DNA from 3 places in the Acaryochloris sp. CCMEE 5410 genome. Region 2 is predicted to be linked to each of the others. Evidence: riboswitches for the same ligand, from Rfam matches in the RefSeq annotation. Region 2 holds a riboswitch; each other region holds the start of a gene.
What was found. A riboswitch is a leader RNA that binds a small molecule or an ion and turns the genes downstream of it on or off. The one in region 2 is predicted to bind cobalamin.
Positions count from the first base shown of each region.

Region 1: it holds a riboswitch for cobalamin, as region 2 does, so the genes downstream of both, ON05_RS00910 (HupE/UreJ family protein) here and ON05_RS37450 (methionine synthase II (cobalamin-independent)) in region 2, are expected to answer to the same signal.
Region 3: it holds a riboswitch for cobalamin, as region 2 does, so the genes downstream of both, ON05_RS15550 (HupE/UreJ family protein) here and ON05_RS37450 (methionine synthase II (cobalamin-independent)) in region 2, are expected to answer to the same signal.

Region 1 is NZ_AFEJ02000001.1:224,945-233,598, reverse strand. It holds gene ON05_RS00940 (aspartoacylase) at 1-589, opposite strand, end outside; gene ON05_RS00935 (diguanylate cyclase) at 771-2,096, shown strand; gene ON05_RS00930 (type II secretion system protein J) at 2,476-2,901, shown strand; gene ON05_RS00925 (Tfp pilus assembly protein FimT/FimU) at 3,082-3,927, shown strand; gene ON05_RS00920 (PilW family protein) at 3,924-4,979, shown strand; gene cobW (cobalamin biosynthesis protein CobW) at 4,985-6,046, opposite strand; gene ON05_RS00910 (HupE/UreJ family protein) at 6,075-6,746, opposite strand; cobalamin riboswitch at 6,765-6,906, opposite strand; gene ON05_RS00905 (NB-ARC domain-containing protein) at 6,907-8,313, opposite strand.
Region 2 is NZ_AFEJ02000015.1:12,195-16,784, forward strand. It holds gene ON05_RS37435 (DUF4351 domain-containing protein) at 1-156, shown strand, start outside; partial or broken gene ON05_RS37440 (hypothetical protein) at 188-716, shown strand; gene ON05_RS37445 (hypothetical protein) at 849-2,189, opposite strand; cobalamin riboswitch at 2,393-2,536, shown strand; partial or broken gene ON05_RS37450 (methionine synthase II (cobalamin-independent)) at 3,033-3,179, shown strand; gene ON05_RS37455 (hypothetical protein) at 3,163-3,627, shown strand; gene ON05_RS37460 (hypothetical protein) at 3,617-3,754, shown strand; gene ON05_RS37465 (hypothetical protein) at 3,936-4,172, opposite strand; gene ON05_RS37365 (hypothetical protein) at 4,406-4,590, shown strand, end outside.
Region 3 is NZ_AFEJ02000001.1:3,385,322-3,393,975, reverse strand. It holds gene ON05_RS15555 (succinate dehydrogenase/fumarate reductase flavoprotein subunit) at 246-1,973, opposite strand; cobalamin riboswitch at 2,117-2,318, shown strand; gene ON05_RS15550 (HupE/UreJ family protein) at 2,350-2,979, shown strand; gene ON05_RS15545 (hypothetical protein) at 3,040-3,321, shown strand; partial or broken gene ON05_RS15540 (ISAzo13 family transposase) at 3,618-4,810, shown strand; gene ON05_RS15535 (FkbM family methyltransferase) at 4,846-5,499, shown strand; gene ON05_RS15530 (trans-aconitate 2-methyltransferase) at 5,607-6,326, opposite strand; gene ON05_RS15525 (PRC-barrel domain-containing protein) at 6,307-7,224, opposite strand; gene ON05_RS15520 (alpha/beta fold hydrolase) at 7,326-8,192, shown strand; gene ON05_RS15515 (acyltransferase) at 8,163-8,654, opposite strand, start outside.

The sequences.
Region 1 (8,654 bases), on a different contig from region 2:
TCTCCTGAAATAAGGACGCTAATAGAATGCCTTGGGGAATGGGCCCCACTTCTATAGCGAAACCCAGTTGACACAGGGAGCTGACAAAAGCATTCTCCTGGTTCCCTTGGGTCCATCGGTAGACCCGCACTTGAGGATTGTGATGGGTCAAGTAGGCCGCTAAATGAAGATTAAAGGGATGGTCATTTACCAGTATGAGAGTTAGACCCATATTGGCTGTGGTGGAATGTAGATCTAATAGGAAATTATCGGAATTCCCTTTAGGACCTAATTGCTGGTGAAGGACTTTAGCCTGTCTCTCTTCGTGTCGACCTAAAAGCTGATTATCTAAATCAGCTTTGATAAAACACCGGTTCAAATCAGTATCAATGTATCGTCGATTTTCTTTGCAAGCTTGGGGATTGCCAATTAGACAAGTGGTTGTCAGGTTAGGGCGAAAGAGTAATGATGAATCTTGATTAAATTTCTTGACTAAGTACAATCCTATACGTTCGTTCCCATGGGTTCCCCCGACAATGACAACCTGTCGAATATGATTGTTGTTCAATAAGATTGCCTCAAAAGCATTATATTGTTTTGTGGAGGTCATAATTACCAATCTATACTGCAAAAAATGGAGTAAAGGTAGTTAAGAATGACAAATATAAGTATGGGGTTTCTAAAATAATTGAAAATTCTTTAGTGGATTACCAATACGCTGCTTCATAATTTTATCAAGTCCTCATGATTAGGGAATAATAAAATTACCCCCTTTGTATAGTTTGCTCCTTATGCGCATTAGGTCTCCTCGCCAGACCTCCCTCCGCCAGCGTTTAAGCATCGGCCTAGGAACGATGTTAGTCCCCTTTTTATTACTGGCAGGAGGGGCATTGGTATCCTTTGAGGGAGCAATAGATAGTTTTGAAAAGCAAGAAAATGTTGGACTAGAAGAATTATTCCCCTTAGCTAGAATAGAGGGATTAATGCTTGACATTTCTGGGGTTGTAAATGTAGAAGATACCACCTCTAAAACAGTTTCTGTTGCTAAATTTGAAAAAACTGCTGCTGATATTAACTACAATTTTAAAATTATCTTAACTCGGCCTTCACAATTGCCTGAACGGAATGAATCGATATACCGCATTCAGGAAGAATGGAATCAACTAGAAGATTTAGGCTTAGAGATCGTAGGATCTAGTATTCAGGCTTATAAAGCGGATAAAAATGCCAAAATATCAGAATTTCAGTTAAAACTGCAGGAAATACTGCAAAATGTACAAGAGCTCAATTATCGACTCATTGCATTTCAAAATACAGAAAATCTTCGCCAAGCTCAATTAGTCAGAGGAAGGGTCAGGCTATTAGTTGCCATCATTTTCCTTTTGGCTTTAACCATAGCGGTGATTTGTGCCTATGCTTTATCTCGATCGATCTTGGTTCCTTTGTATCGGTTACAAGAGGGGGTAAAGCATTTAGCAGATGGCAACTTGAAATATCGAATTAAACTCAAAACCCAAGATGAGTTTTCTCGCCTAGCCAATACTTTTAATGCCATGGCAGGAAGTTTAGAGCAAAGCCAAACAGATTTAGAACGGTTAGCAACTTTAGATGGCCTGACGGAGGTGTATAACCGCCGAGAATTTAACCGCTGGTTATCGGTGGAGTTTGAACGGTCTAGACGCGATGAACATCCCGTTTCTTTAATTATGGTGGATCTCGATCATTTCAAACAATTAAATGATACCTATGGTCATCAGGCTGGGGATGAAGCGTTATGTTGTGTTGCTCAACTTCTCAGGAAAGAAGTGCGTCCAGGGGATATCGTCAGCCGCTATGGCGGAGAGGAATTTGCGATTATATTACCCAAATCCTCTGTAGAAGACAGTGTAGCTGTGGCCCATCGTATTCGTCGAGAAATTGCAATTCAACCCATTCGTATTTCTTCGGAAGATCGCATCCATCTAACGGCAAGTTTGGGGTTAGCAACATTTCCGAGTGATGTGCAGTCAGAAGAGGCGCTTTTACGAAAAGCCGATCAGGCCCTATTTCAAGCGAAGAAACTGGGCCGAAATCGAGTTTGTTTGGCAACAGAGGTCTCTCGATCAAGTCCAGGTTAATTTACTCAGTTTTCTTCTCATTAGTCTAGTCAAAACTACGGAGTGAGTGAGAATATAACAGATTTACAGGGAAGAATATAATTCCCTGAGGTCTCGAATATCAGTGTTCCTCCGGTCGAAAAAATTGCGAGACCAACGAATAATGAGAATTAGGTGTAAAGATACATTTCTTTCAATGAAAGTTGTTAGTGGGTCTATCGATGCCTTCATAAATTAGATGCCTCACGTTTACAAGGCCCTCCAATGAAGGGGCATGGCAGTGTTAGGGGTATTGAGTTTAGAGCACCAATTAAGGTTTGATATTGACCGGATGTTGAGAACGAATTGATGCTACATCATTTGATGAGTGTAAGATTTGAACGCTGATGAGGCTATGAGGATGCGTCAAAGTGAGGTGAGGAATCTGATTCAGCGGCTGGTGCTGCAATTGAAATTGATGCCAGCCAGTTCAACTTGTGCTGACAGTCGAGGGATGGGTTTTACGTTGATAGAAGTACTTGTGGCGATGATTGTTGCCGCTGTTTTTGTCTCTATGACGATGCAAGCCATTGTTACCTCTACTGCGTTCCGCGTTGTAGCCACTCAATATGATGAAGCAGTGAGTTGGATCCAAGAAGACTTGGAAATGGTGGTTAATCAAGCGACCCAGTATGAAGTAGCGCCCCAACCCTATTCTTCTCGATGTTTAGCAACTCTGAGTAGTAATGGTTTAGCGGCAGGGTTTCTAAATGATTCTGTAGCGGGTTTAGGGGGGACCTCTACTACTATTGGCCCGAGGGCTTTGGGGGGAAAAACTATACACTAACGCGCACAGCCAATTATGCTAGTTCATCGGACCCATTTCGATTGTTAAATGTGACTTACCAGGTGACGGCAGAGGGGGAAAGCAAGCCGATTGCGATAGTTAATACTGAAGTGATCCCCCATGCTGTGTTCAAGTGTCCTTAATTCGTTCCGATATCCGTTTTAAGTCCTGAGGTTCGTGATGCTCCCCAACAACTTGAAATTGCCTCCGTACAGTTTATCTCCGGTATCTGGATTTACCTTGATAGAGAAGATGGTGATTGTGGCCATTTTGGGGATTGTTGCTAGCATTTCTGCGCCGGGGGTTTGGGGAATGCTGAATCGAGCCAAACTGAAGCAAACCGTTGCTGAAGTTCGGACTGCTCTGAACGAAACCCAACGGGAAGCGATCCGCGGTAATAAAGTTTGTACCGTTACCCTCAATTTTGTGGAAGGGAAGGTGACAGGGTCTTGTTTAAAGACGGGCGATCGCAACTTAGCTTCAGAAATTTCCATCGCTACGAATTTAACCAATGACGGTTCGAATCCTCTGACGAATCAAAAGAGTCGGGTCATATCGGATAGCCAGATTGTGCAAGGGGTCAGTAATGGGGTTTCTCCTTCTTTAATTGCCTTGTCAGATTCATCAGATCATGGAGATCGAGCTTCCCATGCGGGCATGGTTGTACAAGTCATTTCACCCTGTCGACCATTCAGCTCTGGACAGTGTGTGCAACTAGCAGGTGATTTTGTGGGTGATGAGGATTCACCAGGGACATCTTCTTCCGTAGTGTCCTATGACATTCCCATTCGATTTGGCGTTCTGGGTAACCCCGACTTTTCGATTGTTAGTGATGGGAGTAGCCCGACTGACCCTAGTGGCAAGATTGTTTTCTTTTTCCCTGATGATACCCAAGGGACGAAACGTTGTATTGCTATTTCGAATACTTTGGGACTGACCCGAGTGGGGACCTATACCGGCGAGATGACGCCGTTAGCGATTACGACGACGGGACGTTGCATTGCAGAGAAATGGGATCAGCAATGAGACGTTTCCAACATTGGTGTTTACAGCAGTTTGTGAGGCAGTTTACCCTGCAGGACCATCCTCAATGGCATGAGCAGGGCGTAACCTTGGTAGAACTCCTTGCGGCAACAATTATTACAGGTTTGGTGACGAGTGTAATTGGGTTTGGGGTGATTACTGCCTCCCAAGCTAACAAAAAAACTGAATCTGTTGCTGCCCGGCGCCATGACCTAAGTAGGGCCTTTGATTTCATCAGCAATGAGATCAGAATGGCCAATCGCATCAATCGCACCAATAATGTTGTGGCTTCAAACTCTTCGACCTTGGCCAATGTGGTTACGGATGCAGGATTAAACCTGGCTGATCTGGGGGCCTATGGAACATTGGTCCTATATCTGGAAATCCCCATTAATTCGTCCATTCCTGAGGTTTGTCCAGCAGATGGTCCCAATGCTGGTGTTGCGCCCCCGCAGCCAGCAAACTATGACCGGGTGGTCTATGATGTGCGGGCCAGTGGACAAGATTGGCTTCCCCCCAACTCAATTTTTCGATATGGTCGGATTCCAGAGTTGGACGGTAGCATTAATCCTTGTAGTGATCCTATTGCTAGCGATACTTTGGTGGATGCGATCGCAACTGCGAATGATGAGTCTCCCCCTTGCCCAGCACCGGGTGTACTCGTTGGATCCATGGGGTTTCAAGCCTGCGTTAAGGGGACACAGGTGGACTTGCTGATGCGAAGCAATATATCGGATGTCGAAATTCATCGTTTGAGTAGTACTGCCACCTCCCGATTGGGAAATACCCAGACGGTTCCGGTTCTGACGGGGACAAGATTGTCTGGCACCGATACGGTGGATTTGTCTTGGACATGGTCTGGTCAAACGGCATTGACCACCTATGCTGTGCAGCAAGTGATTGTCACCAATACATCGCAAGTTTACAGTGGGAGCAATTCTTCCACTTCAGTGGCGTTGTCGGGGAGTATTGGCGAACAGCATTGCTATTCAGTGACTGCAACCACTGGGGTGGTGACGAGCCCCGAAAGCAATACCGTGTGTCTTACGAAGTAAAGATCCTACTGTTGCAGACAAAGTTCTGCAGTGGGTTGGAGGAGGGCAGCCTCGATATCGAGTTGACTGAGATTCTCGCCGATAAACACTAGCTTTGTTTGACGAGCTTCTTGCAGTTGCCAGGGACGATCATAAAAAGAATCAAACCGTTGTCCCACACCATGGATCACGAGACGCATCGGTTTTTGGGGAACAGCCACAAACCCCTTAATCCGATAGATCTCATGGCTTTGCACCAAGGCTTCTAGTTTGACTAAGAGTGTTTTCGGGTCAAATTCTTGGTCTACAATCACCTGGATAGCATTGATGTCATCATCATGATCATGGTCCTCTTCGTGATCATGGTGACTGGGGCGAGAGTCTAGATGGTCCTCAACCGCTGCATTAAAGCCCAATAACAAGTCAGGGCTTACGCGTCCTGCATGACAGGGTAAGACTTTAACGCCGTGGGGAAGTTCTTGTCGTAGCCAGTGTTGGACTCGTTCTTGATCCTTAGGTTCGACGCAATCTGCCTTGGTAAGTAAGACTAGATCGGCACAGGCCAATTGATCTTCAAATAGCTCTTCGATTGGGGTTTCGTGATCGAGACTGTCATCAGCTTGACGCTGGGACTTTAGCGCGTCTAGATCGCCTACTAGGGTACCGGATGCGATCGCATCACAATCCACTACCGTAATTACCCCATCCACCGTCGCTCCTGTGCGGATTTCAGGCCAGCGAAAGGCCTGGATTAAGGGTTTAGGAAGGGCCAACCCTGAGGTCTCAATCACGATGCAGTCAATCTGATCACGCCGCTGTAAAAGTTTTTGCATAGTGGGCAAAAACTCCTCTTGGACCGTGCAGCAGAGGCAACCATTGGTCAGCTCTAGAATATTTTGGTCCGCATCTTCTGCTTCATCACAGACTTGGCAGGTCCGCAGCAAATCTCCATCAATGCCGACTTCACCGAACTCGTTGACCATGACCGCAATGCGGCGGCCTTGATTATTTTGCAGTAGATGACGAATCAGGGTGGTTTTACCCGCACCTAAAAAGCCGGTAACTACCGTTACGGGAATTTTATGCATGATTTTTTAATAGGGATAAATAACTGAATTAGCCCAGAAGGACTGAACTGAGGAATGCGAGGCCCATACCTGCTATCGCAAATCCGACAAATCGCGTGGGCAGGACTGAATCCTTTACAGCGTTAGCATTAAGGGCTTTACCACAGACATAAGCTATGGCTGCGATCGCCAGCTGCATCACTGAAAAACCCGCTAAATAAGAGACAAGCGGTGTTATTTCTGCACCGACAATGGCTTCGCCATAGGCATAGCCGTGAAAGACGCCAGCTAATGCGGCGATGCCAGTACTTAGCCAGAGAGTTGGACCTTGCTTAAGGGCTAGCAATCCACCCAAGATAACAATGGAGATGGAAATAAAGAATTCTGGGGCGAGTAAATTCCAACTTTGGAGATGGATGCCCGTTCCCAAAAGAGCGGTCGCTATAAAAGCAGCAGGCACCCAAAAACCATGTCGCAAAATAGCAGCCATCAAGCCAACTGCAACGACAAAGGCAAAGTGATCGATGCCAATCATCGGATGACCAAGACCTGATAAAAAGCCTTCAATAAAGTTGGTGGGTGTTTGATCGCCAAAGGGATGATGGGCAAGGGCTGCACGAGAGCTGGCAAGCCCTAACCCGGTTATTAAGCTGGCGCTGATCGTTCGCCAGATCAAAAATTTCCCAGACCGAAGCCTGGAGAGACCAATCTTGTTAGCCACTTTCTGTACCTCGCAGAAGTGTTTACGGTGTACATCGGTGGGCGTTCTGACTTACAGAGATGGTCTGTTTACAGCTGCGGGACAGTGTTGGACTTGCACCAAGCTTTCCCCATTACTTTAGTGGCTGCTCCCCACTAAAACCGATGTGACCCTCAGCGTATCACGTCTGACTCACCATCCGGTTAGTGGATTGTGAACAATAGTCTTTAAGGTAGGGAAGAAGGGAAACCCGAGACTGGTGGATACAAATTAGCGATCGCATATGCAGAGACTGCAGTGCATTCATCAAATCGATTGAGGAATCGATCTGGTCACCCACTGAATGCAGGTGAATGTCTGAGACGTTAACGGGTTGGGGTTGACTCGACAACCAAGCCATCAACTGTCCTTCTATGGGAGCAAGTCGGTTCAGTTGTTGTTCAATCATTTGCTGGATGGGACCGATGTTGCCTTGGCCGTGATTCAACCACTCTTTTAGATGACCATCAAATAAGGTACAAACCGTGTCGGCAATTATTTTCAAAGCGAGGGGATTGCCGCCATAGTATTCACTGATAGTTTGGGCGAGTTCGAGGGATGTGGGGATACCGAGATGTTCGAAATAGCGTTTGGTCTCAGTGGGGGTAAACCCTGGCAGTTGATAGGATCGAACCAGGTGACTTTCTCTGAGGTCCAGACCAATGGGACATTCTCGACTCGTGAGAAGAAGGCAGCTTTTGGTAGGCAGTTCATCGACTAATCGTAGTAAGTAGCCATATGCCTCATAGCTGGGGCGATATAAGTTGCCCAGTTGTTTAGATTGGAGAACCATCTCATAGTTATCGAGTACCAACAACAGCCTGTGATTTTGCAGGATTTTTACCAGAGTACAAACCATTGCATCCGTAGAAAGGGGGAGGGATTGAGAGTTGGTACTTGGAACATCAGGTATTGCATTGAGAATCGACTCAAAGAGATCTACAAATACAGGTGCATTTCGAAGAGAGAAAAAAATGATTTGTTCGAATTCGCCTTGAACGTCCCTAATGAGCTGTTGAGAAAGGATTGTTTTGCCAATCCCTGCTCGTCCTAGTAGGGTGATTAGACAACACTGATCCTCTGAAATCCATTGGGTGAGGGTTTGTTGTGGGCTAGAAATTAGGGAAAGTGGAGAGTGATTCTGATGGTTGGCCGGGAAATCTGGGGACAACGGTGTGGGTGAGCAATAAATGGTGGGCAATAGCTGCAGACGATCTGCCTGTGCCGTATTGATCCCTTTAACTACATATTGTTTGGATAACTGATCGATTTCGGAGCGATTACGCTGGTCAAATTGACTGGCTTTACAACGGCGAAATACTACATGGAGATTTCGCTTGGAGACTTTTTGGGATAAAACCTCAGATAAGAGCTGCCAAAATCGATGGCCAACATGTTTGACATAGTCAGAATCATATTGACTTGCTTCGGCAATTTCTTCATAGGTTTTACCCTGCCAAGCCATACAAAAAATGGTTTGCTGTAGGGTATTGATTTGATTAGGGGCTAAGGCGGAATCGATGACCTCAAGGGCCTCTTCGAGTTTCATATTGGTGTTCATTATGAGATCAGAGATAAGCAACTTCAGCACTAAGGGCTGTCTTGATTAGGGATTGAGTGCTTGATTATTTTGATCAGCCATGGATCGTTGATCTCCAATGCAGAAGAGGGGTTGGGATTATACTAGCTACGGCTAGTATTTGGCAGGTAATGGAAGATACTAACTGTTTACATCCCCAAAAAATCATGCCCAAGCTTACTTAAGAATGTGGGTTAGGAAAAAGCATAAGCCTTAGTGCATAAATTAATTCCACTATTCTTGATGGAAATTATCACCTTATTGTCCAATACCTCTGGCACTGAACAACTTATGCTGACCACATGTAGAAG
Region 2 (4,590 bases):
CAACTTGATTACAAATTTGGGAAATTACCCCCTGAAGTTGAAGCTCAGATCCAATCCCTAGCAATTCATCAGATTGAAGCACTCTGTAAAGCGCTATTGGACTTTGGCGAAATAGATGATTTAATCGCTTGGTTAGAAAATCTGGAAAATCCCTAAACCTCTGAAAAATTGTGCTGAGGTTTGAGCGATGGCTCGACACATTGACCACAAGTGCTTGAAGTGCGTTGACTACTTCAGGGCAGAAGCTAAAGCGGATTCATGGACCGTAAGGGGATGGCTGCTGACAGGATAATACCTGTGACAGCAAACGCTCTCACTACCGAAATCAAAAACAGAACAATGCCAAGCGCAAGGGAAACTACGCTGATCAGAAATCGGAAGCAACACCAGTTGAGACTACTGAAACCTTCTCAATTCCCGTCCAAACCCCACCTGTGGCACTGCTCTACCTGTACAAGGAGCATCCCAAGGATACCCACCACCATGCCCTGGCTGTGAGTGTCTGGCAAGGCAGTAAGAAGTTAGCGGAAATTGAGGCTGTCCACTGCATGGGCATGACCAATACCCAGGTACGTCATTATCTAAATAATGTGCTGAAGGTACTGCGCGATCGCTTTGGTATCACGGAATATGAGCCACCGATCCGCATGGAGCCAACCGAGTGTGAAATACCGGAATGTCCGCTGAAGGATAAGCGCCATGTTCACTCAGCTTGAGCTAGATTTTGCCAACACCTTGACCTCTGCACTGGATGAGCCTGAACGAGAAGATATTTCTTGGATGTGAGTTTCATTGGAGCGTATAACGTCAATTGGACCTCAACAGCTAAGAGAGAAAGGATCTTCTCTTTAGAAAGCTTTTTGCCACCCTATTGTCAAAAGCCAATCGGTTTCAAGTTGCGGTCCATCTAAGGATTGGTACACAGGAAGCGCAAATTCTATCCCTAGTCTGTGACCAGCAAGGACTCCCTTATCCACCAAAAAGTTAAGCCCCAAACCAACATCTAGGCGAATGCCTCCTCTGAGATTGGGATCTGCCGTTGGAATCAAGGCTGGATTTAATCGAGGATCAGCCCCTGTGATATTGCCCCAGGTGTTGCCATTTAGACGCACAGAGGTGCTGAACCAATTATTCCAACGTCGGGCTCCCCATCCGGTAACGTTGAAACGATTGCCTAAGCGATAGCTATTCCCATTGGTCCCTAATCGGATGGTTCCCAGGGCTTGACCACCCCAAGACCAATTATCCGACTGCCCTAAATAAGTGATTCCTGGCAATAAATCAAACGTCCCCGAGCCAAGCTGCATGGGATAAGGCAAAACTTGATTAGGGCCTGCAGGTGTGTCATCTCTTTGGTTGGTTGAACCTGTGGGAAAACTGATGCCAGCATTCAAATGAAGCCGTTGTCGATCTTGGTCCAGGATTTTGTATAGACCCATCAGTCGGATATCGCCAAAGCCATCCGACTGAGTGGTAAAGTTGACTCCCATGCGAGTCACATGATCCATACTTTTGAAAATGTATGGTGCCATCACACTGACAGTCAGTTCATCGGTTGGTGCATACATGACTCCCAACATGTGCATGTCCATTGTCATTTCTGTTGGGGTAACTGGAAACTGCTCTAGCACTTGAGCAGGTGATAGGTCTGTTGTGCCATCACGATTACCAGCCATATCCATGCGCATGAAACGATAGGAAAACATGACTTCGCCAGCATCGTGAGTATGGTCTCCCATTACACCAATCGGGGCATGACCATCGGGACGACCTGAACGCCAGAGGTCGCTTCTGCTCTTGTTCTCCGTATCTGAAGGCTCTTCCAGATTGGATGGGTCTCCATCTGTTTCCTTTAGCTCAGCGCCTTCAGTCGATTCAGTTGTAGGACGGTCTGCTACCAAGTGAGACTGCAAATTAGCTGTAGTGATTTTCTGCCAGTCTTCAGTATTATCAACAGATACAGTACTTAGGCGATCAATGACCGTAATATCATTCGTTGTTCTATCAACTTCAGAAGGGGAAGAGTTGACTAAGGGAAATAATGAAGAAATACCTATCAGAGTCTGTTCGTTAGGTTCGGTATTGCCACTGTCAGCATGGCAAGGATTAGTCCCTATCAACATAGCCAGACCCATGCTGACCCAACAAAGAGAGGTTTGAAAGGGAAAAGAGCATTGATGGACTTTCAAAGTAGATTTTTATTCTTGCTAGAGGTTTAAGCGATCATTCTGATGAAATCTTGAAAGGGAGTCAAAAGACAGTTTGTCAAACTTGATAGAAATTGACGGAGTTAAATCTTGAGGATGACCTACCCTTTAAGGCGAATTAAAGTAGGCATTTTAAGCTCAATCATTATCCAACCTTAGAACTTGATTCTTGTGGTAGGATTCAGAAACAATTTTATAGATTCGGTTCTAACGGGGAACAGCCGTTAGAGGAAACGGGGAAAGTCCGGTGTAAATCCGGCGCTGTCCCGCAGCTGTGATGAGGCTTTGTCCTCAGAGTCAGAACGCCCGCCGAGTGATTACTCACTTTCACAACATCTGCGAGGTATAGATGATGAATGATTCAGCTTTAATTAAGTCACGGTTGCATTGTCATTGGAGCATCACTACATAGCTTTGGTGATGATAAGGGACCAGAAATTAAGTGGCTTTCTACCAAGTACGACCATTCTTTAAAACGCCTGGGTGGATTCGGTAGAGGTAACTGCACGACAACAGAGTGTGCTCCTCACTTGACATTCCCCCAATCCCCTAATGCGTAAACGCTGGATCGTTGGGTTTCTTAGAAGCCTTGTCGGTTGAGTTTTATAAGCAACTCCATAGGGTTATAGGTCCCAAAGTTACTAAAACCCTTCGCTTCATAAATAAATTAATTCTTAGGACAACACAATCATGACCATAAAGACCATGACCCTGGGCTATGCCCGCATGGGTAGGCATCGGGAAGTGAAGAAAGCTCTGGAAGCTTATTGGCGCGGTGATGTAGATACCAACAGCCTACACACTAACGAACGCGACATCGAGGCAGGAATTGCCAATCTGCCCATGCAGCAAATCTGGGTGAATCCTGACTGTGGTTTGAAAACACGCCGCTGGAAAGAAGTCATGCCGTCACTCAAAAACATGGTGGCGGCCCAACAGTTACGGGAGGAGATCAATGCGACCCCCCACTAGCGTCTGGCAGGGCTATTCAGGCTACTGGCAGTCAGCCTTTATTCGAGAATATTTACTCCCCATCGGCCATGCTGCCTGGCAAGGATACCTGACCCAGTGGCGGGGACTAGTGTCTTGTGATGTGGACGTTGTTGATGTCTCTACTCTGGACTGGCATATCGATCCGGTGGAATACGGCATCCAATACATTCCCAAGGCTGAGATGCAACGCTATCTGGAACCCCATAACCTGGACATGGATTTTGTCCATCGTTTGATGGAGGCGGCTATGACCTATCAACCAGGACAAGATATTCTTGTCGCCATCCTTGGTAATGGGCAGGTGGATATCAATTGGTTGCAGAACTTAGCGATTTCCCCACCCGATTGCTATCACGAAATGCGTAGCCGCCACTCAGAATTCGCTCTAGGACTCAGCTCTGGCGGGAGGTGCAAGGATGGCTGTTGAATCCAGAACCACTTGGCTTCAAGCCTTTGTCGCTACCAACATACTGACGCTGGGATATAACGCTTGGTATGGTTTTCTGGCGGGTGAGCGAGGAGTCGTAGTATGCAATATCTGTAATCCTTCGTGACGGTGGCGTCTTGTCCAACTGCTGACCCCACTCCTAGATATCCCAATAGTTTTGGCATTTGAAAGTCCCACGCCATAAAACATAGTTCATAAGCGATGAATTCTACAGACAAGTGTCTTGATATAAAATTTACGCTGTATTTAGTGCCATCCCAGAAGTGTATTGACGCTCAACATCAGGCCTAAACATAACGTAACAAAGGCGCTGAGGACAAGTAAGCGGTGACGCAGCGTCTGCAAAAATGGCAAGGGCGGTAACTGCTCGAACCATCGCGAGTATAGACCGTAGCCAGTCCTAAAGCAGAGAGTACGGACACCAATTTCAGACTAAAGCTGCTGACCAGCAGCAAGCCCAACGTAGTTTGTTGAAGAGCGATCGCCGAGAGCAGCAGCACTAAGGCAGAAGGACAGGGAATCATTCCCCTTGCAACGCCGAGCGCTATCAAAGATTGCCAGGTGATTTTAGGGGTTGTCCCTGGTTCCCTCTCTGTCAGCCCTCCTACCTGGATTGCATTCTTTGAAAAGGGGTGATAGATTGTGACACGCGGCCACAGGTCTATCTAACACAAGTCTGCTTTTGCCAGTACTTTGCATAAAAACTCCATCGGGCTTTTTCATTCGCTGAAGGCTTTCTAAGTGCTAAAGGAAAGGAATGCTGAAACAATCTCTCTTTGCAGTTGCGCTGTGCTCCGGTTTACTGGTTGCCTGTCAACCATCGGGTGATTCCCCCTCTCCAGACGCCACCACTTCTCCAGATGCTAACGCTTCAGGGTCCGGGACGCTGAAGGTAGCGGCCAATGGTGAAGACTTTGTTCGCCAAGGCTTCACCTCTAAGGA
Region 3 (8,654 bases), on a different contig from region 2:
AAAGAGATAACGCAAGCTTCAAACCCTCTAAATAACAGTGTTACTGTGCTCAACCTAACATTGAGATTCGGGCGAGCTGTCCGTAAATATACGGACAAGAACACAACAATTTGTGACCCATTTTTCTGTGGCCAAAGATCAGCTAAAAGAGATTAAAGATAAAGCTATTGAGAAGAACAATTCGCAAGTAAAAATGATGATGGGTAATATCGAAGCGAATAACAAGATACTTTTGCGGATATAAATCAGTATTTTCTCTCTTGAGGCTCAAATTGGTTTAAATTGACGGGCATGTATTTTAGCTCAATCCCGGCTGTAGAAAAATAGGCTAGGGTATGTTGCAAAAATTGATCATCGTTGCGGGTAGGGAAATCTTCACGAGAATGGGCACCCCGGCTTTCTTTACGTTGTAGGGCACCGGTCATAATCACTTCCCCGACGACCATTAAGTTGCGTAATTCCAGGGCCTCGATAATTTCAGTATTCCAAAGGGTGTCTTTGTCATCGAGGCGAATGTTTGGATACTGCTGTTTATAGGTTTGGAGCTGTTCTAAGCCTGCTTGGATGATATCGGCGGTGCGAAAAACACCACAATGTTGACTTAAGCAATCTTGGACCTGCTGGCGAATATCGTGAATGCGGATATCTCCAGATTGAGCTAACAATGCTTTGATCTGCTGTTGGGCTTCTTGAAGATACTGCTTTTCATCCACCCTAGGTAGAGATTGATCTTGGACATAGGTTGCGATCGCACTCCCAGTGCGTCGACCATACACCACGCATTCCAATAAAGAATTGCTGCCTAACCGATTCGCACCATGCACCGACACACAGGCACATTCCCCGGCTGCAAAAAAGTTATCCACCAAGCCATCGGCACTATTGCGAACCCGCCCATCCGTATTCACGGGAATCCCCCCCATGGAATAGTGGGCAGTTGGCCGTACGGGGATCGGCTCAGTAACCGCATCAACCCCTGCTAGACGGTGAGATTCTTCCCAACAAAAAGGGACGCGGCTCATAATTTTCTCCCGTCCCATATGTCGCAAATCTAAGTAGACAAAGGGGCCACCTGCACTGCCATCGAGATTGAGACCCCGCCCCTGACGGATTTCTGTGGTGATGGCCCTAGAGGTAATATCGCGGGGGGCCAGCTCCATTTTGTTAGGGGCATAAGTGGCCATAAACCGATCCCCTTCACTATTGATCAGATAAGCGCCTTCTCCTCGCACGGCTTCGGAAATTAAAACGCCTGCGGGGTATAAGCCGGTGGGATGGAACTGAACAAACTCCATATCCTCCAGGGGCAACCCCGCCAGGGCGGTCATCGATAACCCATCCCCCGTAGACGCAAAGTCATTGGAAGTGGTGTTAAAGACCCGACCATAGCCGCCCGTGGCAAACATGACAGCCTTGGCCCGTAGAACCTGTAGCTCGCCGTCTAGGAGGTGATACATCACCACGCCTTTAGCCCGGTTGTCTTCGAGGATCAGCCGCATCACGTACCATTCGTCGTAAATGGTGATGCCGTAGCGACGAATATTGTTGTACAGCTCGTGCAGAATGGCATGGCCGGTTTTGTCAGCGGCGTAACAGGTGCGATTGTGGCTGTGACCGCCAAAGGCCCGCTGGGCGATGCGGCCATCGTCTAGGCGAGAAAACAAAACCCCTAGATGTTCTAGATCAATCACAACATCTGGGGCTTCTTGGGTGAGGAGAGCGACGGCGTCTTGATCGGCTAGGTAATCGGAGCCTTTGACGGTATCGAAGGCATGGGCTTCCCAACTATCTTGGTCATCCACATTTTTGAGGGTGGCGGCAATGCCCCCTTGGGCCGCAACGGAGTGGGAGCGGATCGGATGGGTTTTGGCAATCATTGCCACATTGAGTTCGGGGGCTTTTCGAGCAATTTCTAGGGCAGCACGGCACCCTGCTAAACCACCCCCAACGATTACAACATCATGCTCTAACATGGCAGTTTCTTTACAGCTTCGAATACGTTCCAAATCTATCGCACATATTCTTTATGAATCCTTAGCTACAGGGTTTTGTAATAGTGATATACTCACCTCACAATCAATGAATTGGAGGGCTATTTGCAACCCATCAGGTTGTTGTCAAGCCTGGCATAAATCTGTCATTGCAGGCTGACAAACAACTGGGGAAAGTTCGGTGTAATCCCGACGCTGTCCCGCAACTGTAAGTTGTTTGTGCAGGTCTGTTGCAAGGTGTTTAGCCATATAAAAGTGCCAAATGCCCTGGCCAAGGATACTGCTCAACCACAAGCCAGAATACCCTTGATTGCATTCTTTTCTACAACATATCTGCGAGGTACAGATTGTGAATAAGATGGTTCGTTCGCTGCGATGGACGAGTAAAAGCATTCGATTATCGCAACTCCTGCTGCCAGCGCTGTTACTAGCAATTGTGCTGGTGCCTGTCAGCGCCCAAGCCCATTTTGATGGCAGTCATGGTGCGGGATTTGTACATGGTTTTACCCATCCCATTGGGGGGTTAGATCACTTTGCGGCGATGGTCGCCGTGGGGCTATGGGCGACTCAGATGGAGCGCCGAGCTTTATGGGCTGTTCCGTTAACGTTTGTGTCGGTCATGATTGTGGGTGGCTTTATTGGCACCACCGGATTAGCCATTCCCTTTGCTGAACAAGGCATTGCTTCTTCTGTGCTGATGCTAGGGGTATTGATTACAGCTGCCATTCGTCTACCCATAGGCCAGAGTGCTGCCATTGTGGCGTTATTTGCACTGCTCCATGGTTATGCTCACGGTGCAGAGATGCCAGCCTCGGCGTCAGGTCTGTCCTATGGGTTGGGGTTTGTGGTGGCTACTGCCCTGCTCCATTTGAGCGGTATTGGGCTAGGTCTGTTTTGCCAGCAAATGTTTCAGCGCCATGCTCGTCTTGCGCAATTGTTTATGGGCGGATTTGTTACCAGCTTGGGTGTTTATCTGTGTGTTGCTTAACAGCAGATGTTTGATGCCTGAAAACTAAATCAGTGCCCAGGTTGATTGGGCAATATAGGAATGCCGTTGCACTATGCAACGGCATTCTTGGTTGTTGAGGAGCAAGAAGTCATAGTGGAGAAAATTCTATTTGCCGTGTTGCTGCTTTCGACAAGCTATTTACTGTGGGATGGATTTACTTCGGGTTCTGTTTGGGTGCGCGGTGGACGGCGGACGTTCGAGTTTGGTAAGTGGGCTCATAAAAAACACCGTCATCAAGAGCCAACCTGTTACTGGATTGCTATGGCATTTTATGGTGGTTCAGCTATCTTCTCGCTATATGCCCTTGTCTTCGTAAACTAATAAAGTGCGAAGGGGGCACCCGCATATTTGTGCCCTGACTCAAAGATTCAGCAAAATGAAATCTACAACACTTCCCAACAATCGCCAGGTCTATTGTTTTGATAAAAATGAAGCCTATATCCTATACCTTCATGTTTCTGAGTATTTAAAGCATGGTATTACCGTGAAGGAAGGTGATCTGATATTTGATGTGGGTGCAAATATTGGCCTATTTAGGGACTTGCCAAGAAATAAAGTACCTGCGAATCTAAGAAACAAGTCAATACATGATTGACCGATTGTTTTGAGGATATCTGATGCTAGATGCCCCTATAAAAGAGACGTTTCGAGATGCCGCCAAGAAACTGACAGGCCCACACAAGCGAGCATTCATGGCAAAAGTGGCTGAAGACTACCTGGACGGCTCTGCCCGCAAAGCTGAGCGTCATTTAGGTTGGAGACGTACCAGTGTTCAACTGGGCCTTGATGAACGACGGACTGGCATTAGATGCGTTGACAACTATCAAGCCCGAGGTCGTCAGCTTAGCGAAACGAAACTACCCCATTTAGCAACTGACATTCGGGATTTAGTTGATGGTGAAGCCCAAGCTGATCCGAAGTTCAAATCAACGTTGTACTACACCCGTATCAGTGCCAGGGCCGTGCGTGAGGCATTGATTGAGGAGAAAGGCTACAGCGATGAGGCATTACCAACCCGTCAAACCATCGGCAATCTATTGAATCGAATGGGTTATCGCTTAAAAACCCAAAAAGTTAAACCCCTGAAAAACTGCCGCAAACCGATGCGATTTTCGCAAATATCGCTCAAGCCAATTATGCTGCCGATGCGGCCCCCAACCTATTGCGCATCTCGATTGATAGCAAAGCCAAAGTTAAAATTGGCAACCTCTCTCGTGGCGGCAAAGCTCGTACCCTAGACGCGACAAAAGCCAATGACCATGATGACCATTGGGACGCTATTTTGGTACCCTTCGGGATTCTCGATGTGCTCGCAGGGCAACTGTCAATTTACTTTGGTCAGTCTGCTGAAACTACTGATTTTATTGTTGATTGTTTAGAGGCTTGGTGGCGCGAACATCACGATAACTATCCTCAGATAGAGGGATTAGAAATTAACCTTGATGGCGGCTCTGCAGTGCGCAGTAACCGCACACAATTTATCAAGCGTATGGTTGAGTTTGTCCAAATGACACGATTATCGGTTCATCTGATTTACTATCCGCCCTATCACAGCAAATACAATCCGATTGAGCGATGTTGGGCAGCCTTGGAACAATATTGGAATGGCACTATCCTCAACTCCATTGATACGGCTGTCCAGTGGGCATCGAATATGACCTGGAATGGATTGAAGCCTTTGGTTCATTTGATTGAGGGCACCTATGAAAAGAACATTACTGTGCCCTCAGATGAGCTAGAAGCCTACAAACAACAATGGCTATGTTCTGAAGCGTTACCCAAATGGGATATCAAGATTGTGCCCAATTGATGGGTACCTTATTTATTTGTAGATCCCTTACGATCATGCTTCATGATTTATTGGGGGAAGATATTAGTGTTTATGCTTTTGAACCTATTCCAGAGACCTATGAAATTTTAGACCTCAATGTTCAAAGTTTGAGTACTCAGAAGATCTATACTCTGCCATTCGGCTTATCGGATGCCAATAAAGTAGCGGAATTTTCTTACTCTTCTGGTGGCTCTGCTCTCTCTTCTATCTATCCTTATGATGGTGCAGAACAGAGGATGATTAAGCGTGCTTTTATCCGTACCCTCAATTATTTACCTAAGAATGCTCCATTGTTCTTGAAACTTCTGAACAAAATGCCAGGCCAAGTCTTGAATTTTGTCTTGTCTCACATGGCTAAAAAAGCATTCGATTTTAAGCAGGTGACTTGTCAGTTGAAGACGGTCTCTGAACTCATGGCTGAGTTAAATATATCTGCCATTGATTTATTGAAAATTGATGTAGAGAAATCGGAGCTTGATGTTATTCATGGCATTGAAGATAGGGATTGGGAAAAAATTAAGCAGATCATTATTGAGGTGCACGATATTAGCGATCGCATCTCTGTATTGACTCAAATTCTCTACAGCCATGGCTTTAAGCAAGTCCATGTGGAGCAAGAGGTGGAGTTAATCGGTACCAATATTCACTGTATTTACGCTTTGAAATAAGTCTTGATTATGCTGGGCCTAGTGTTCCTCTCAAGATGCAGAATGTAGGTCACATCGAGGTTTGAGTTGAGGGGGCTGGGAGGTAATCAATGCCAAGCATCTCACGTTTACTCGGCAATGTGTCCCCAAATAATAAGATGGCGATCGCTAACCGAACGCACCTGTAATTGTTCTAACCCGGCTTGAGCCAGCTGATCTTGTACCTCATCCACCCGATAGGCTGCTAACAGTGAATTAAAGAAATCTCGTCGTAGCACCTCGGGTTCGCCCTGGGCATAGAGATCGACGAAATCCCTTGCGGTTTCTCGCTTTACGGGGCGCATTAAATCCATAATAAAGACCGCAGTTCCCGGCCCAGATTGCTGTTTGACCTCCGTCCAAAGGGCCATTGGATCAGCTAAATGGTGGAGCAAACTATTGGAAAAAATCAGGGGGAACGATACCGTATCACTTTTGGTATCGCTAGCCGTATCGCTTTGAGGTACGTATACTTTTTTCAGGGTGATGCGGTCTTGGAGTTTGGCGGCGGCTATGGCCTGATAACCATAGTTCAGCATCGCCTCTGACGCATCCCATCCCTCCACCAACCAGGCTGGAAAAGCGCGGGCAAAGCGTAGGGTAATATCCCCAGGACCGCAGCCTAAGTCTAGAGCCGTGCCCGTCTCTGGTAATTCAGGCAAGGTCTCTTGCAGGAGCTGAACAAAATGATTGTGCGGCTCTGCGAAGTCTGCTTCTGCATAGGCCCGAGCCTGGTCATCATCATCCATTAACTCCGGTTCGGGTATCCGGGTGAGCAGGGCACTGGCCTCAGATCCAGGGTTCGTCATCTTCTAAGTCCTCGATGGGAATATTTTTAATGACATCTTCCTGGGTAATCGCTTCCACATTTGGACGGGATGCAGGACGGGATTCTTCCGGGTTAGCCAGCTCTTCCGTCAGGTTAAAAGCACCATCTTCAACTCGCTCCCATAGGGCTCGACCTTTTTGTTTAGCCTGCTGCATCAGCTTCTGGGATTTTTCCTGGAGCTGTTGGCCGAAGTCTTCTTCCTCCTCGGCTTGGCCAAAGGCTTCCACCTGTTCATTGGCTTGTTCAGCTAGTTTCTGGAGTCGTTCTTCTGCCTGTTGGGTCAGCTTTTGGGCGCGGGAGGTGAGGGAATCAAGTTCTTGGGTGTAGCCCGACTTAATGAGATCGCTGACCTGTACCAGTCGATCTTCTAATCCTTCTTGGAATACCTTCAAGTTTGCACTGACCTTAGCCGTAACCAGAACTTTTTTGCGGCCAAAGCTCATCACCGCCCGAGGGGGGAGTTGATACACCCCGCTGGTGAAGCCTCGCCAACCCCCAGATTTAAATAAATAGTGGGTGATATTGCCCGTTTGCCGATCAAAAAGACAATCAATAATCCGGCCTAACCGTTCCCCGGCATCGGTCCATAGCTCCAGGCCAATCAGGGTTTCTAGCAAGGCCACTTCTTTGACATTGGTTTCGGCAGCACCAGAAGAGACCAAAATACTTTCCGGGCCAATCCGATAGAGCTGCTTGAGGTTAAAGGCATAGCGCTGCTTGGTCATAAAACCAGGTTTGCAGATAAACCCCATGACCCGATGGGCTGGGGGATGCATCCAGACCACATCGATCCGGCCCAATTCTTCCGTCGTGTCGCGGTCAATCACCAATCGATTTAACAATTGGCTATGGCGCATAATCTTGGCAGCGTCAGCCATTGGCTCCTCAATATTCCGCTTACGCTTTTTAGTGTAGCGTAGGAGGTTCGTCCTCTTTGACCGATAGACAAAGCCCCCCATTCTTAGGGATGATTGAGGCTATGGAACCCATTCGGAAGACTTTAACCCTCCCCCATATTCAACTCTCCTACTTGGAATGGTTTACAGGCCCTGAGCCTGTGCTGCTGCTCCATGGTTTGGGAGATCATGCCCGGGTGTGGTCTGATCTTGCGATCGCATTAGGCCATCGCTATCATCTGGTGGCCTTAGATATGCGGGGCCATGGAGAGAGTGACAAACCGACGCAAGGATATACGTTTACCGACTTAATCGGTGACCTGGAAGCGCTGTTAGATCACTTGGGCTGGTCTCAGGTTCACGGAATTGCTCATTCCTGGACCGCTAAACTCCTACCGATTTGGGCCACTGCTGCACCGCAACGGTTAGCCAGCATGGTGTTGGTGGATCCGTTTTACATCAACAAAATGCCGGGATTCGTGAATTTTACATTTCCGTTGCTCTATAAGGTGTTGCCCTTTTTACAAGGCATGGGGCCGTTCCCGAGCTACGCAGTGGCGGAAGCAAAAGCGCAAACCCTCAACCAGTTTCAAGGCTGGAGTCCTTTGCAGCAACAAGTGTTTGCTGAGGGAATTGAACAAAAAGCCGATGGCAGTTGGGGCAGTAAGTTTACGGTGCCTGCCCGGAATGAGATCTTTCAGGAATCCGTTGCTGTCTCTGGTTTAACCGCGCCTATCGATATTCCCACTCTGTTGGTACAACCAGAGCAAGGGATTAATCGCCGAGCCAGCAACTTAAAAACCTATCAGACCTATCTCAACCAGCTTCAAGTCGAACGGCTACCCGGAAACCATTGGCCGTTCTTGGTCGAGGCGGAGCTTTTTAACCCCGCTGTTATTGAGTTTCTGCGGCTGCATCCTTTAGCCAATGGCCGAGAGGGAGATGGGTAAGCTATTGGTGGGCTTTGCCAGTTCTGCCGTTAACTTTGTTTCTAAGGTCAGTAGCCGTTTCGATCTGTTTTTCAGTTTTTTGGCAGGGCTACCAAAATACACGCCCCAAGGATCTAAGCTTTTGGTGACTAAAGACAGGGCTCCCACGGCGGTGCCATCGCCAATCTGAACATTGGGCAGAATAACGGAACTGGAACCAATAATGGCATGTCGGCCCAGGGCGACGGTTCCTCCTATAATGCCGGTGTATTTCTTGGGGACGGTGGGATTGGTTAAGAATTTGCCTGTATAGTCATCGGTTCTGCTATAAAGATGAACCCCTTGAGAGAGTCCGCTAAAGTCATCCATGCGAATACCGTCTCCAGCAGATAGTAGACAATAGCCGCCAATATGAATAAAGGAGCCTAAGGTAACCCAGCCTTCCTGATGGGCAAAGATGGAACAATAGGCATCAATGCGGAC